DNA from 2 places in the Pseudomonas sp. MT3 genome. Region 1 is predicted to be linked to the other one. Evidence: riboswitches for the same ligand, from Rfam matches in the RefSeq annotation. Region 1 holds a riboswitch; the other holds the start of a gene.
What was found. Region 1 has a riboswitch for cobalamin ahead of ACYCAX_RS18035 (TonB-dependent receptor plug domain-containing protein). Riboswitches for the same ligand answer to the same signal wherever they lie in the genome.

Region 1 (5,706 bases):
CGGGTGGGCAAGGCGCGCGAGCTGCTGGAGTTCACCAACGGTACGGTGGACCACATCGCCTACACCGTTGGCTACCTCGATCCAGGCTCGTTCCGCAGCACCTTCCGCAAGATCACCGGCATGGCGCCGAGCGACTACCGCAAGCGCTTCGGCGCCAAGCCGGGCTAGGTCGCGCTCAGGGACTGACCGATGGCGTGTCCGCCGCCTGCTGCAGCATCTGCGCGAGCAGCGGTGCATATTCCGCGTCGGTCATCGCCGGGTGCACCTGCAGGTGCATCAGGTCGGTCCACTGCAGCATCCAGCGTTGCACGTCGAGGGGGTTCTCGGCTTCCGCCAGGCCGAAGCCGAGCATGTGGCCCATGGCGTGCCAGCGACCGACCAGCTTCACGCCGGGCGGCGGCTGGCCGCCGGTCTTGAGGAAGCGCTGGATGATCCTGTCGCGGTTCTCGATGGGGATGGTCCAGTTCACCAGATAAAGCATGTCGCACCTCCGGCCCGGCTCCGGGCTTCGCTGGACGCGGACCCGAACCGGCGACGCCGCCAGAGCCGCGCCTGTGTATCCCAGGCGTGACAGTCTCCGGCTGGGAGCGGCGTTCTTCCGACAGGCATAGCAGCAGCCAGCGAAGCGGGAGCGGCCGCTGATCGGCGGTCGTCAGGGCAGGTGATCGACGGTCAGATCCAGCGATCATTCTCCGCCGTGCGTTCGCCGCCCTGGTCGCCGGTGTTCAGCACGCCGCGCGGTTCGATCAGCATCACCTGCACCTCGTGTTCGGCATAGGGCTTGTGCTCGACGCCGCGAGGCACCACGTAGAGTTCGCCGGCTCGCAGGGTCAGCGGGCCGTCGCGGAAGTCGATGCGCAGCTCGCCGTCGAGCACGATGAAGGTCTCGTCGGTGTCGGCGTGGCTGTGCCAGACGAAATCGCCGTGCAGCTTCACCACCTTGAACTGGTAGTCGTTCATCTCGGCGATCACTCGCGGCTGCCAGGTCTCAGTGATGCGGCCGAGCTTGTCCTGCAGGTTGATCGGTTGGCGTTGGGTCACGGTGGTTTTCTCCTTGGGATCGTTCTGTCCAAACTACTGCTGGTCCCTGGAGCGGTCTTGCAGGAACTTGCGCTTCGGTGTGGCTCCCCGTGTTGCGGTTGGTCTCCGGGCAGCGCTGAGCAGCGCAAAGCGGGCGACTATGCTCAGAACCTCGCGCCCTTTTCGCCGGAGATCGCCATGCCCACGCCCGCTCCCATCGCCCGCCCCAGCGTCATTCCCTGCCTGCGCTACCGCGATGCGCCGCAGGCCATCGACTGGCTGTGCGCCACCTTCGGTTTCCAGCGGCAGCTGGTGGTCGCCGATGACCACGGCGGCATCGCCCACGCGCAGTTGGCGCTGGCCGATGGCAGTGGGCTGGTGATGCTCGGGTCGCTGCACGACAATGAGTACGGCCGGCTGATGCGCCAGCCCGACGAGATTGGCGGCTGCACCCAGAGCATCTATGTGGTGGTGAGGGATGCCGAGGCGCTGTATCGCGCGGTAGTGGACGGTGGTGCGCAGATCGTCATCGACATCAAGGACGAGGACTACGGCGGCCAGGGTTTCACCTGCCGTGGTCCGGAAGGGCACATCTGGAGTTTCGGTACCTACGATCCCTGGCACTGATCCTGCGCTTTTGCGCCGCTCCCGCAACATCCTGTCCAACCCCCGCGCTTGACGCTTTCGTCCGCCGAATGTTCAGATTCGCCCCGTTTCAGGTGCCCCCCGCCGCCGTGCGTGGGGTGAAACGGGAAGCCGGTGCGTCGCCCTCGTGCGATCAGTCCGGCGCTGCCCCCGCAACGGTAAGCGAGCGGAGCATCCACTAGGCCACTGTGTTCAGGCATGGGAAGGCGGATGTTTCATGATCCTCGCAAGCCCGGAGACCGGCCTGGAACCTGTTTGGCAAACCCGCGGTGGGCGGGCGTGAGCCGGTTCCCGGGGCGCGCTCGTTCCGGGTGTCGCTGCGCCGCCTGCGAAATCCCGATTTCGAGGCGATCACCTTGCAACTTCCTATCTATCCGAACCGGCGTGCCCTGCGCTGGACTCCCGTTTTCTCCCTCTGCGTCCTCGGCCCGCACCTGTCGGCGGCGCCGCTGGACCTGGCCGATGAAATCGTCAACGCGCCTTCGGTGGAGTCCACCACCGTGGCGGACATGGCCCGCTACGGCAGCAAGCTGGAGGTCATCGACCGCCAGCAGATCGAACGCGCCGGCCCCAGCGCCGACATCACCCGCGTGCTGCAGATGTACGTGCCCGGCCTGTTCGTCGCGCCGAAGAACGGCCCGTTCGACTACGGCACCTACTCGCTGCTCGGCGGACGCAACGACGACACGCTGATCCTGCTGGACGGCGTGCGCCTGAACAACCGCCTCTACGGCGGCATCTACCTCGACACCCTGCCGACCACCGCGGTGGAGCGCATCGAAGTGCTCAAGGGCGGCCAGGGCCTGCTGTTCGGCACCCAGGCGGTGTCCGGGGTGATCAACATCGTCACCCGCAGCGCGCGCAGTCGCGAGGCATCCGGCGAGGTGAACCTCGGCCTGGACACCTTCAAGGGCCGCAGCGGTGATGCCCGCGCCGAGAAGATCGTGCACAACGGCCTGGGCGACCTCGGCCTGATGGCCTATGTCAGCCACAACCGCTCCGACGGCTACCAGCCGTACCGCGACCAGGACATGACCAGTACGGTCAGCGACAAGCGTCGCTCGTACGACGTCAACGTGTTCGGCGCCAAGGCCATCCAGGCCATCGGTGAGGCCTCGCGGCTGGAGCTGTTCTACCAGTACGCCGATGCCGAACTGGACTTCGCCCGGCCGACCTCCAACCACCACACCAGCAACAACCGCGTGCAGCAGATCGCCACGGCGACCTTCCAGCAGAGCGTCGGCGACGATTTCAGCTGGTTCGCCAAGACCCACCTCAACGATTGGGACACCCGCTACGACCGCGTCTACAACCTGCAGGGCGGCGGTACCCAGGTGCTCAATCACAACGACTACTGGGGCTTCACCGACTGGGGCACGCAGCTTGAAGGCAAGGCACGCTTCGGCGGTGGCCACGAGCTGGTCTTCGGCAACGACAACCAGTGGTACAAGGGCCAGGACGATGTGCTGATCATCGACAACGACAAGGCCGAATCCCATGCGCTCTACGCCCAGCTGCGACCGAACATCGAGGCGCTGCCCGACTGGCACCCGAGCCTGGGCGTGCGCCGCGAGGAAATCTCGGGCGGTGAGGGCGCCACCGTGTGGATGCTGACCTCGCTCTACGACCTCACGCAGCAGCTCAAGCTGCGCGGCCAGTTGGGCACCGCCTTCAAGTTGCCCACCGCCGAGCAACTGTTCGTCAACGAACCGGGCGACGAAGTCGGCAACCGCGACCTCAAGCCCGAGCGCAGCCGCAACGCCGAACTGGGCCTGGACTACACCGGCGAGCTGTTCGACCAGCCGTGGAGCGGCAGCGTCACCCTGTTCCGTCGCGAGATCACCGACCTCATCACCCTCGCCGGCGATCAATGGGTGAACGGCAATGGCGAGATCACCGTGCGTGGCGTGGAAGCCAACGGCCAGTGGCAGTTCGGCCGGCACTGGCAGCTCTCCGCCGACGCCACGCGCAATCGGGTGGACAGCCACGACGGCGTGACGGTGAACAACATCCCGCACTTCTTTGCCCGCCTGCGCCTGGGCTATGACGACAGCCTCTGGGGCGCCGGTCTTGCCGCGCGCTACGTCGGCTCCATCGTCAGCGCCCAGGACGACGACTACGGCCACTACAGCGTGCTCGATGGCGATGCCTACCGCTACCTCGACGGCGCCCGCGCGCATCGCCTGAGCCTGCTGCTGGAGAACCTGCTGGACCGCGACTACGCCACCGGCCGCAGCAGCAACGGTATCCGCCAGGTGGACAACCTCGGCCGGCCGCGCACCGCCGAGCTGCGCTACACCTTCAGCTTCTGATGAAGGCCATCCTGCTGGTCGGCCCGCTGGCCGGAGCCCAGGGCGAGCGCCTACTGCGCGAGGTATCGGCGCGCCTCGCCGGCGTCGAATGCATCGACACCGGTGAGGGTTTCGATTCGCTCTGGGGGCGGGTGCGCGAGCTGTTGGCCGAGAGTATCGAACTGCTGCTGGTGGACCTCGAACCGACCGCCGACGGCGCCTATCTCGAGTGGCTGCGCGCGGAACTGGCTGCGCTGTGCGGGGAGCATCCGCAGGCGCCGTTGCCGAAGGTCACCGCTTCGGCGCTCGGTCGGCGCGGGCTGGATGTGGCGGCGGTGCTGACGGCGATTGACGATCCGGCGCAACAGCTGGACTGCCAGGGCGTCGGCGAGGTGCCGTCGCAACCGGACTGGTCCGCGCCGCCGCCGCATCGCCGTCACCTGTTCCTCTGCACCGGGCCGCGCTGCGTGCGGCGCGGCGCGCTGCCGTTGTGGAAGACCCTGCGCCGCGAGTTGATCCGCCTCGACCTCTACGAGAACGCCGAGGGCGCCCTGCTGACCCGCACCGGCTGCCAGTTCCCGTGCAATCGCGGGCCGCTGCTGACGGTGTATCCCGAACGTGTCTGGTATGGCCTGCGCAGTGACGAGCAGGTGTGCCGGGTGGTGGCGGAGCATCTGCGTGACGGCGTGCCGGTGGCGGAGCTGCGGGTGGATGAACTATGACGCACTCGCGCTTCGTAGGAGCGAGCTTGCTCGCGAACCGCTGGATGCAGGGAGTTGGGTTCGTCGTCCTCCTTCAACGGCTCCTCACCCTAACCCCTGCCCGGAGGGAGATGGGACCGTTCGGTGCAGGGGAAGGCCGAGCTTTCAGCCGGCATAGGCTGCTCCTTCTCCCTGAGGGAGGGGGTCGGGGTGAGGGGCGAATCCCGGCACGGACTTCCCAGGAGCGTAGTAGCGGACTTCGTCCGCGATGTTTCAGAGCTGGCGCTGTTCGCGAGCAAGCTCGCTCCTACAGGTCAAGCCTGGCGCTTGGTTTGGCGTTGATTCTGGGGGCGGTAACTGCTTCCGCCCAGGACTACCGCAACTGCGCCCAAACCTGGCGAATCGACCACCCGCCGCAACGCATCCTCGCCCTCAACCAGCACGCCGCCGACCTGCTGCTGGCGCTGGGCGCCAGGGAGCGGCTGATCGGCGTGGCCTACATCGATGACGATCTCGACCTGACCAAAGGAAGCTATCGCGGCGTGCCGCTGCTGTCGCGCCAGTATCCGTCGGCGGAAGCGGTCTACGCGCAGCAGCCGGACCTGGTGGTGGCTGGGTTCGCCTCCGCCTTCCGGCTGGGCAACCTGTCTCGCGAGGAACTGGCCGGCCACGGCGTCGCCAGCTACCTGCTGGATGCCGGTTGCGGAGTTTGGCAGGACGATCTGTTCGCTGGTGTCGAGACGGACCTGAAGACTCTGGGCGATCTGCTTGGCGAGCAGGAGCGGGCGCAGGATCTGATCCGCCGGCAGCGCGCCGAGCTGGCCGAAGCGCGCCGGCTTTCGACCGGCCGCCAACTGCTGGACGTCTTCTACCTCGATAGCGCCAGCAACGGCCTGGAGAGCCAGGGGCGGCGCGGCGTGGTCACTCAGTTGCTGCACGCTGCCGGCGCGCACAACCTGTTCGAGGATGTCGACCTGGGTGGCTTCACCGCCAACAGCGAACAGCTGCTGGCGCGCGATCCGGACGTGATCCTGCTGGCCGATGCACTG
Region 2 (5,706 bases), on a different contig from region 1:
GGTGGCGAAGTCGAAGACATAGGGATCGTTCTCGCCACGGGGCCAACCGAAGGCGATGGGGTTGGTGCCGAACAACGGTCGGGTTCCGCCGGCCGGCGCCACGTAGGCCTGGGCCGGGGTGACCGCCAGCGCGACCAGGCCCTGGGCGGTGATCCGCTCGATCTCCACCCACAGGGCCGAGAAATGCACGCAATGGTTGATCGCCAGCGCCGCCAGGCCCTGGCTGCGGGCCTTCTCCGCCAGCTTCGGCAGTCCCAGGTCGAAGGCGCACTGGGAAAATCCGCCCTTGGCATCCACGCGCACCAGCGCGGGCGCAGGCTCGGACAACTCCGGCACGGCATCAGGCACCACCTTGCCGGCGCGCACCGTGTGGATGCAGCCCAGCAGGCGCCAGACCCCGTGGGACGTGCAGCCATCGCGTTCGCCGGCCAGCACGGTATCGGTCACCGCCTGTACGTGGGGTTCGCTGAAGCCGTTGTGGCGCAGGATCGCCACCGCCAGTTCACGCAGTTCATCCAGACTCAATCGGATCACGCCGTCCTCCTCGATCCCTGCCAATCGTTTCCGCCCGCTGCGGCAATCCGCCACCGGGTCGGGGCTGAGTCTACAGTGGCCGCTCAGGCCCCATCCCGCTTGCGCGCAATCGGCGACCGTGACGACGATTTCGGCACAGCGGGGTAGCCACGATCCGACCATCCGGTCGTCCGAAGGATTGGCCCCACGTTGCTTGGGCCAATCCGGAGCTTCGGGTAAACTTCCGCATCTTTGCCTTCTCATAACGATCAGCCTGATGCCCACGACGTTTCACGAGATTCCCCGCGCGCGCCCCGCGACGCCCCTGCTCGACCGTGCCAGCACGCCCGTCGAGCTGCGCCGGCTGGGCGAAGCGGAGCTGCTGACCCTCGCTGACGAACTGCGCCAGTACCTGCTGTACAGCGTCGGCCAGACCGGCGGCCATTTCGGCGCAGGCCTTGGCGTGATCGAGCTGACAGTGGCCCTGCACTACGTCTTCGACACCCCGGACGACCGTCTGGTGTGGGACGTCGGCCACCAGGCCTACCCGCACAAGATCCTCACCGGTCGCCGCGAGCGCATGGGCAGCCTGCGCCAGAAGGACGGCCTGGCCGCCTTCCCGCGCCGCTCGGAGAGCGAGTACGACACCTTTGGCGTCGGTCACTCCAGCACCTCCATCAGCGCCGCGCTGGGCATGGCCATTGCCGCGCGCATGCAGGGTTCCAACCGCAAGTCGGTGGCGGTGATCGGCGACGGCGCACTGACCGCCGGCATGGCCTTCGAGGCGCTCAACCACGCGTCGGAGGTCAAGGCCGACATGCTGGTGATCCTCAACGACAACGACATGTCGATCTCCAACAATGTCGGCGGCCTGTCCAACTACCTGGCCAAGATCCTCTCCAGCCGCACCTACAGCAGCATGCGCGAAGGCAGCAAGAAGGTGCTCTCGCGCCTGCCCGGCGCCTGGGAGATCGCCCGCCGCACCGAGGAATACGCCAAGGGCATGCTGGTCCCCGGCACGCTCTTCGAGGAGCTGGGCTGGAACTACATCGGCCCCATCGACGGCCACGACCTGCCGACCCTGATCGCCACCCTGCGCAACATGCGTGACCTCAAGGGCCCGCAGTTCCTCCACGTGGTGACCAAGAAGGGCAAGGGCTTCGGCCCGGCCGAGATCGACCCGATCGGCTACCACGCGATCACCAAGCTGGAAACCGAAGGCGCCGCCCACGCCGCGCCGAAGAAGGCCGGCGGGCCGAAGTACTCCAGCGTGTTCGGCCAGTGGCTGTGCGACATGGCCGCCCAGGACCCGCGCCTGGTCGGCATCACCCCGGCCATGAAGGAAGGCTCCGACCTGGTCGCCTTCGCCGACAGATTCCCGGACCGCTACTTCGATGTCGCCATCGCCGAGCAGCACGCCGTGACCCTCGCGGCCGGCATGGCCTGCGACGGCGCAAAGCCCGTGGTGGCGATCTACTCCACCTTCCTGCAGCGCGGCTACGACCAGCTGATCCACGACGTCGCGGTGCAGAACCTCGACGTGCTGTTCGCCATCGACCGCGCCGGTCTGGTGGGCGAAGACGGCCCGACCCACGCCGGCAGCTTCGACCTCTCCTACCTGCGCTGCATCCCCGGCATGCTGGTGATGACCCCCAGCGACGAGAACGAACTGCGCAAGCTGCTCACCACCGGCCATCACTTCGAAGGCCCGGCGGCGGTGCGCTACCCGCGCGGCACCGGCCCCAACGCTCCCATCGAGGCGGCGCTGGCACCGGTCGAGATCGGCAAGGGCGTGGTGCGCCGTGAAGGCAAGGCCGGCAAGGTTGCCTTCCTGGTGTTCGGCGTGCAACTGGCCGAAGCGCTGAAAGTGGCGGAGCAGTTCGATGCCACGGTCGCCGACATGCGCTTCGTCAAGCCGCTGGACGAGGAACTGGTGCGCCAGCTGGCCGCCAGCCACGAGCTGCTGGTGACCGTCGAGGAGAACTCGGTGATGGGCGGCGCCGGCGCCGCCGTCAGCGAATTCCTCGCCCGCGAGAACCTCCAGCAGCCGATCCTGCACCTGGGCCTGCCGGACTACTACGTCGAGCACGCCAAGCCCGCGCAGATGCTCGCGGAGTGCGGGCTAGACACCGCCGGCATCGAAGCCTCGGTGAAGGCGCGCCTGGAGGCCCTCGGCAAGCGCTGAGACCGATCGGCGCATCCCTCCCCGGGAGTATTGCCAGTGACGGGCGCACCGACTAAGGTGCGCCCGTTTTCGTTCGAGGTAACGGGAAGCAGGTGAAAGACCTGCGCTGCCCCCGCAACGGTAACCGACGCGCCCCTCACGGAGCGCAGCATCGCCATCCGCCACTGCTGAATGCGGGAAGGCGGCGATGTGACGTCGGCAGCCCGGAGACCGCCCTCGACACGCCCCGACAGGTGTTGCGGAGGGCCGCACCGTCAAGTGCGGCCTGCCGCCCTTGCCACGCCCTCCTCGAAAGTCATCCGACCGCTTTTGAGGACGCTCCATGAAACTGCCCCGACTCGCCCTGGCCACCAGCCTGCTGCCCGGCCTGGCCTTCGCCGCCGACGACATCTACCGGCTCTCCGACCAGGTGATCACCTCCGCACGCCAGGCCCAGCCGCGCGCCGAAGCCACTTCGGCCAACAGCGTATTCACCCGTGCCGACATCGAGCGGCTACAAGTGCGCAGCGTGCCCGCCCTGCTCGCCCGCGTGCCTGGCGTGCAGATGGGCAGCTCCGGCGGCGTGGTCTCGTACTCCGTGCGCGGCACCAGCACCGCGCAGACCCTGGTGCTGGTGGACGGCCAGCGCGTCGCCTCCGCCAGCAGCGGCATCGCCCGCCTGGACTACCTGAGCATCGACAGCATCGAGCGCGTCGAGGTGACCCGCGGCCCGCGCTCCGCCCTGTACGGCGCCGACGCCATTGGCGGGGTCATCCAGATCTTCACCCGTCGCGGCGAAGCCGGCCTGCACCCCGAAGTGCGCCTGGCTGCCGGCAGCCACGGCACCTTCGAACGCAGCCTGAGCCTGTCCGGCGGCGACGAGCAGACCCGCTACAACCTCGGCGGCAGCCTCGACGAGAGCCAGGGCTGGGATCGCACCAGCGACAACGTCGGCGCCGACAACGATCACGACGCCCAGCGCAACAAGGCCGTGCACCTGAACCTGGACCACCGTTTCAGCGAGGACTGGAAGGCCGGCCTGAACCTCAACGACCAGCGCGGCAAGAACGAATACGACGACGCCTACAACTTCGAGCCGGGCTCGCCCCGCGACGAATTCCGCGTCAGCAGCTACAGCGCCTACCTCGACGGCCAGATCACGAAGATGTGGAACAGCCGCCTGGAACTGGGCCGCAGCTTCGACCGCAACAAGGCCGTGGGCGCCGCCGACAGCTGGAACAACGGCACGCTGGGAACCACCCGCCACTCGGCGAGCTGGATCAACCGCCTGCGACTGGACGATGCCAATCAGCTGGCGCTGGGCACCGACTGGTACGAAGACAAGGTCGACGGCACCACCGCCTTTGCCGACGACCAGCGCAGCAACCGTGCCTTCTTCGCCCAGCACAGCTTCAAGGGCGACAGCTTCGGCACCGAGCTGGGTATCCGCCACGACAACAACCAGGCCTACGGCAGCCAGAACAGCTGGAACGCCGCCTTCAGCCTGCCGGTGGGCGACAGCCAGACCTGGATCGCCAGCTACGGCGAAGGCTTCCGCGCGCCGACCTTCAGCGACCTCTACTACCCCGGCGCGAGCAACCCGGACCTCAAGGCCGAGACCTCGAAGACCTACGAGCTGCAATGGCGCGGTGACTTCTCGGGCACACACCTGGAAGCCTCGCTGTACCGCACCGAAATCGACGACATGATTGCCTGGGACAGCAACAGCAATCAGCCGGAGAACATCAACAAGGCGCGCATCAATGGCTTCGAGACCAGCGTCGCCCGCGACGTGCTGGGCTGGCAGGCCGCGCTCGGCCTGAGCCTGATCGACCCGCGCGACCGCGACACCGGCCACACCCTGCCATACCGCGCGCGGCGCACCCTGAGCCTGGACCTGGATCGCCAGTTCGGCGCCTTCGGCGTCGGCGGCACCTGGCGTGCGGTCAGCCAACGCTACGACGACGCGGCCAACACCCGCGAACTGTCCGGCTACGGCGTGCTCGACCTGCGCACCAGCTGGCTGGCCAGCGATGAGATTCGCTTCGACCTGAAGCTGGATAACGCCCTGGATCGCAACTACACCCTGGGCGACTACCTGCGCCCGACCAGCCCGATGGACTTCATGGGCGAAGCCCGCCCCTACCGCGAACCGGGGCGCACCGCGCTGCTGGCGGTGACCTGGACGCCGGAGCTGTAAGGGAAGCGGCCTGACGGCCCCTCACCCTGCCCCTGGCTACGCACCCGCTCCGGAGGGAGAGGGACTGTCCTGGCAGGCTCAAGATTCGGCGCCCTCACCCCTTGGGAGAGGGCTGGGGTGAGGCGCACCGGTATCGAACAGAGCCTCCGTAGGAGTGGATTCATCCGCGATGCTCCTGCGTGGCCGACACCAATCGCGGACGAAGTCCGCTCCTACGCCGGGCCTGTGGAATAGTGGGAAGTCGGTTCGCGAGCAAGCTCGCTCCTACAAAAAGCGGCCCGGTGTAGCTCCGATGTCTCAGCGCGTGCTGAACCCTGTAGGAGCGAGCTTGCTCGCGAACCCGCCCAGCAGCGGGCCTAGAGCACTCCCGCCATTCGCCCCAACTGCGCGCAATCCTGCGCATGCCAGTCGGTCAGCTCGGGCCAGGGGTTATCCGGAAGGTTGACCAACGCACTGTGCGCACCCGCCGCGCGGGCGCAATCGAGGTCGAAGCGGTAGTCGCCGACCATCAGCATCCGCTGCGGCGCCACGTCCCAGCGCGCGGCCAGGCGCAGCAGGCCGTCCGGGCTGGGCTTGGGATCGGCCTCGCCACGGCCGAGGATGTCGCCGCTGTGGAAACAATCGCCCACCCCAATGGCGGCCAGGGTGATCAGCGCCAGCTCATGGGCGTTGCGGGTGAGGATGCCCAGGCGGTAGCCGGCCCCGTGCAACGCGCGCACCAGCGCCACCGCACCGGGCGCCGCAATGGAGGCCACCGCCAGTTCGCGCTCATGCTCCAGCAGCCAGGCGTGCTTGGCCGCCGCCTCGTCCTCCGGCAATGCCGCGAGGT

Region 2: it holds a riboswitch for cobalamin, as region 1 does, so the genes downstream of both, ACYCAX_RS15570 (TonB-dependent receptor domain-containing protein) here and ACYCAX_RS18035 (TonB-dependent receptor plug domain-containing protein) in region 1, are expected to answer to the same signal.

What each region holds. Positions count from the first base shown of each region.
Region 1 is NZ_JBTVPY010000017.1:58,309-64,014, reverse strand. Features, by position in the region: gene ACYCAX_RS18055 (GlxA family transcriptional regulator) at 1-168, shown strand, start outside; gene ACYCAX_RS18050 (DUF3303 domain-containing protein) at 176-481, opposite strand; gene ACYCAX_RS18045 (cupin domain-containing protein) at 673-1,041, opposite strand; gene ACYCAX_RS18040 (VOC family protein) at 1,219-1,647, shown strand; cobalamin riboswitch at 1,721-1,927, shown strand; gene ACYCAX_RS18035 (TonB-dependent receptor plug domain-containing protein) at 2,022-3,977, shown strand; gene ACYCAX_RS18030 ((2Fe-2S) ferredoxin domain-containing protein) at 3,977-4,678, shown strand; gene ACYCAX_RS18025 (ABC transporter substrate-binding protein) at 4,990-5,706, shown strand, end outside.
Region 2 is NZ_JBTVPY010000013.1:160,877-166,582, reverse strand. Features, by position in the region: gene ACYCAX_RS15580 (Ldh family oxidoreductase) at 1-534, opposite strand, end outside; gene dxs (1-deoxy-D-xylulose-5-phosphate synthase) at 791-2,698, shown strand; cobalamin riboswitch at 2,740-2,914, shown strand; gene ACYCAX_RS15570 (TonB-dependent receptor domain-containing protein) at 3,021-4,877, shown strand; gene ACYCAX_RS15565 (HAD family hydrolase) at 5,234-5,706, opposite strand, start outside.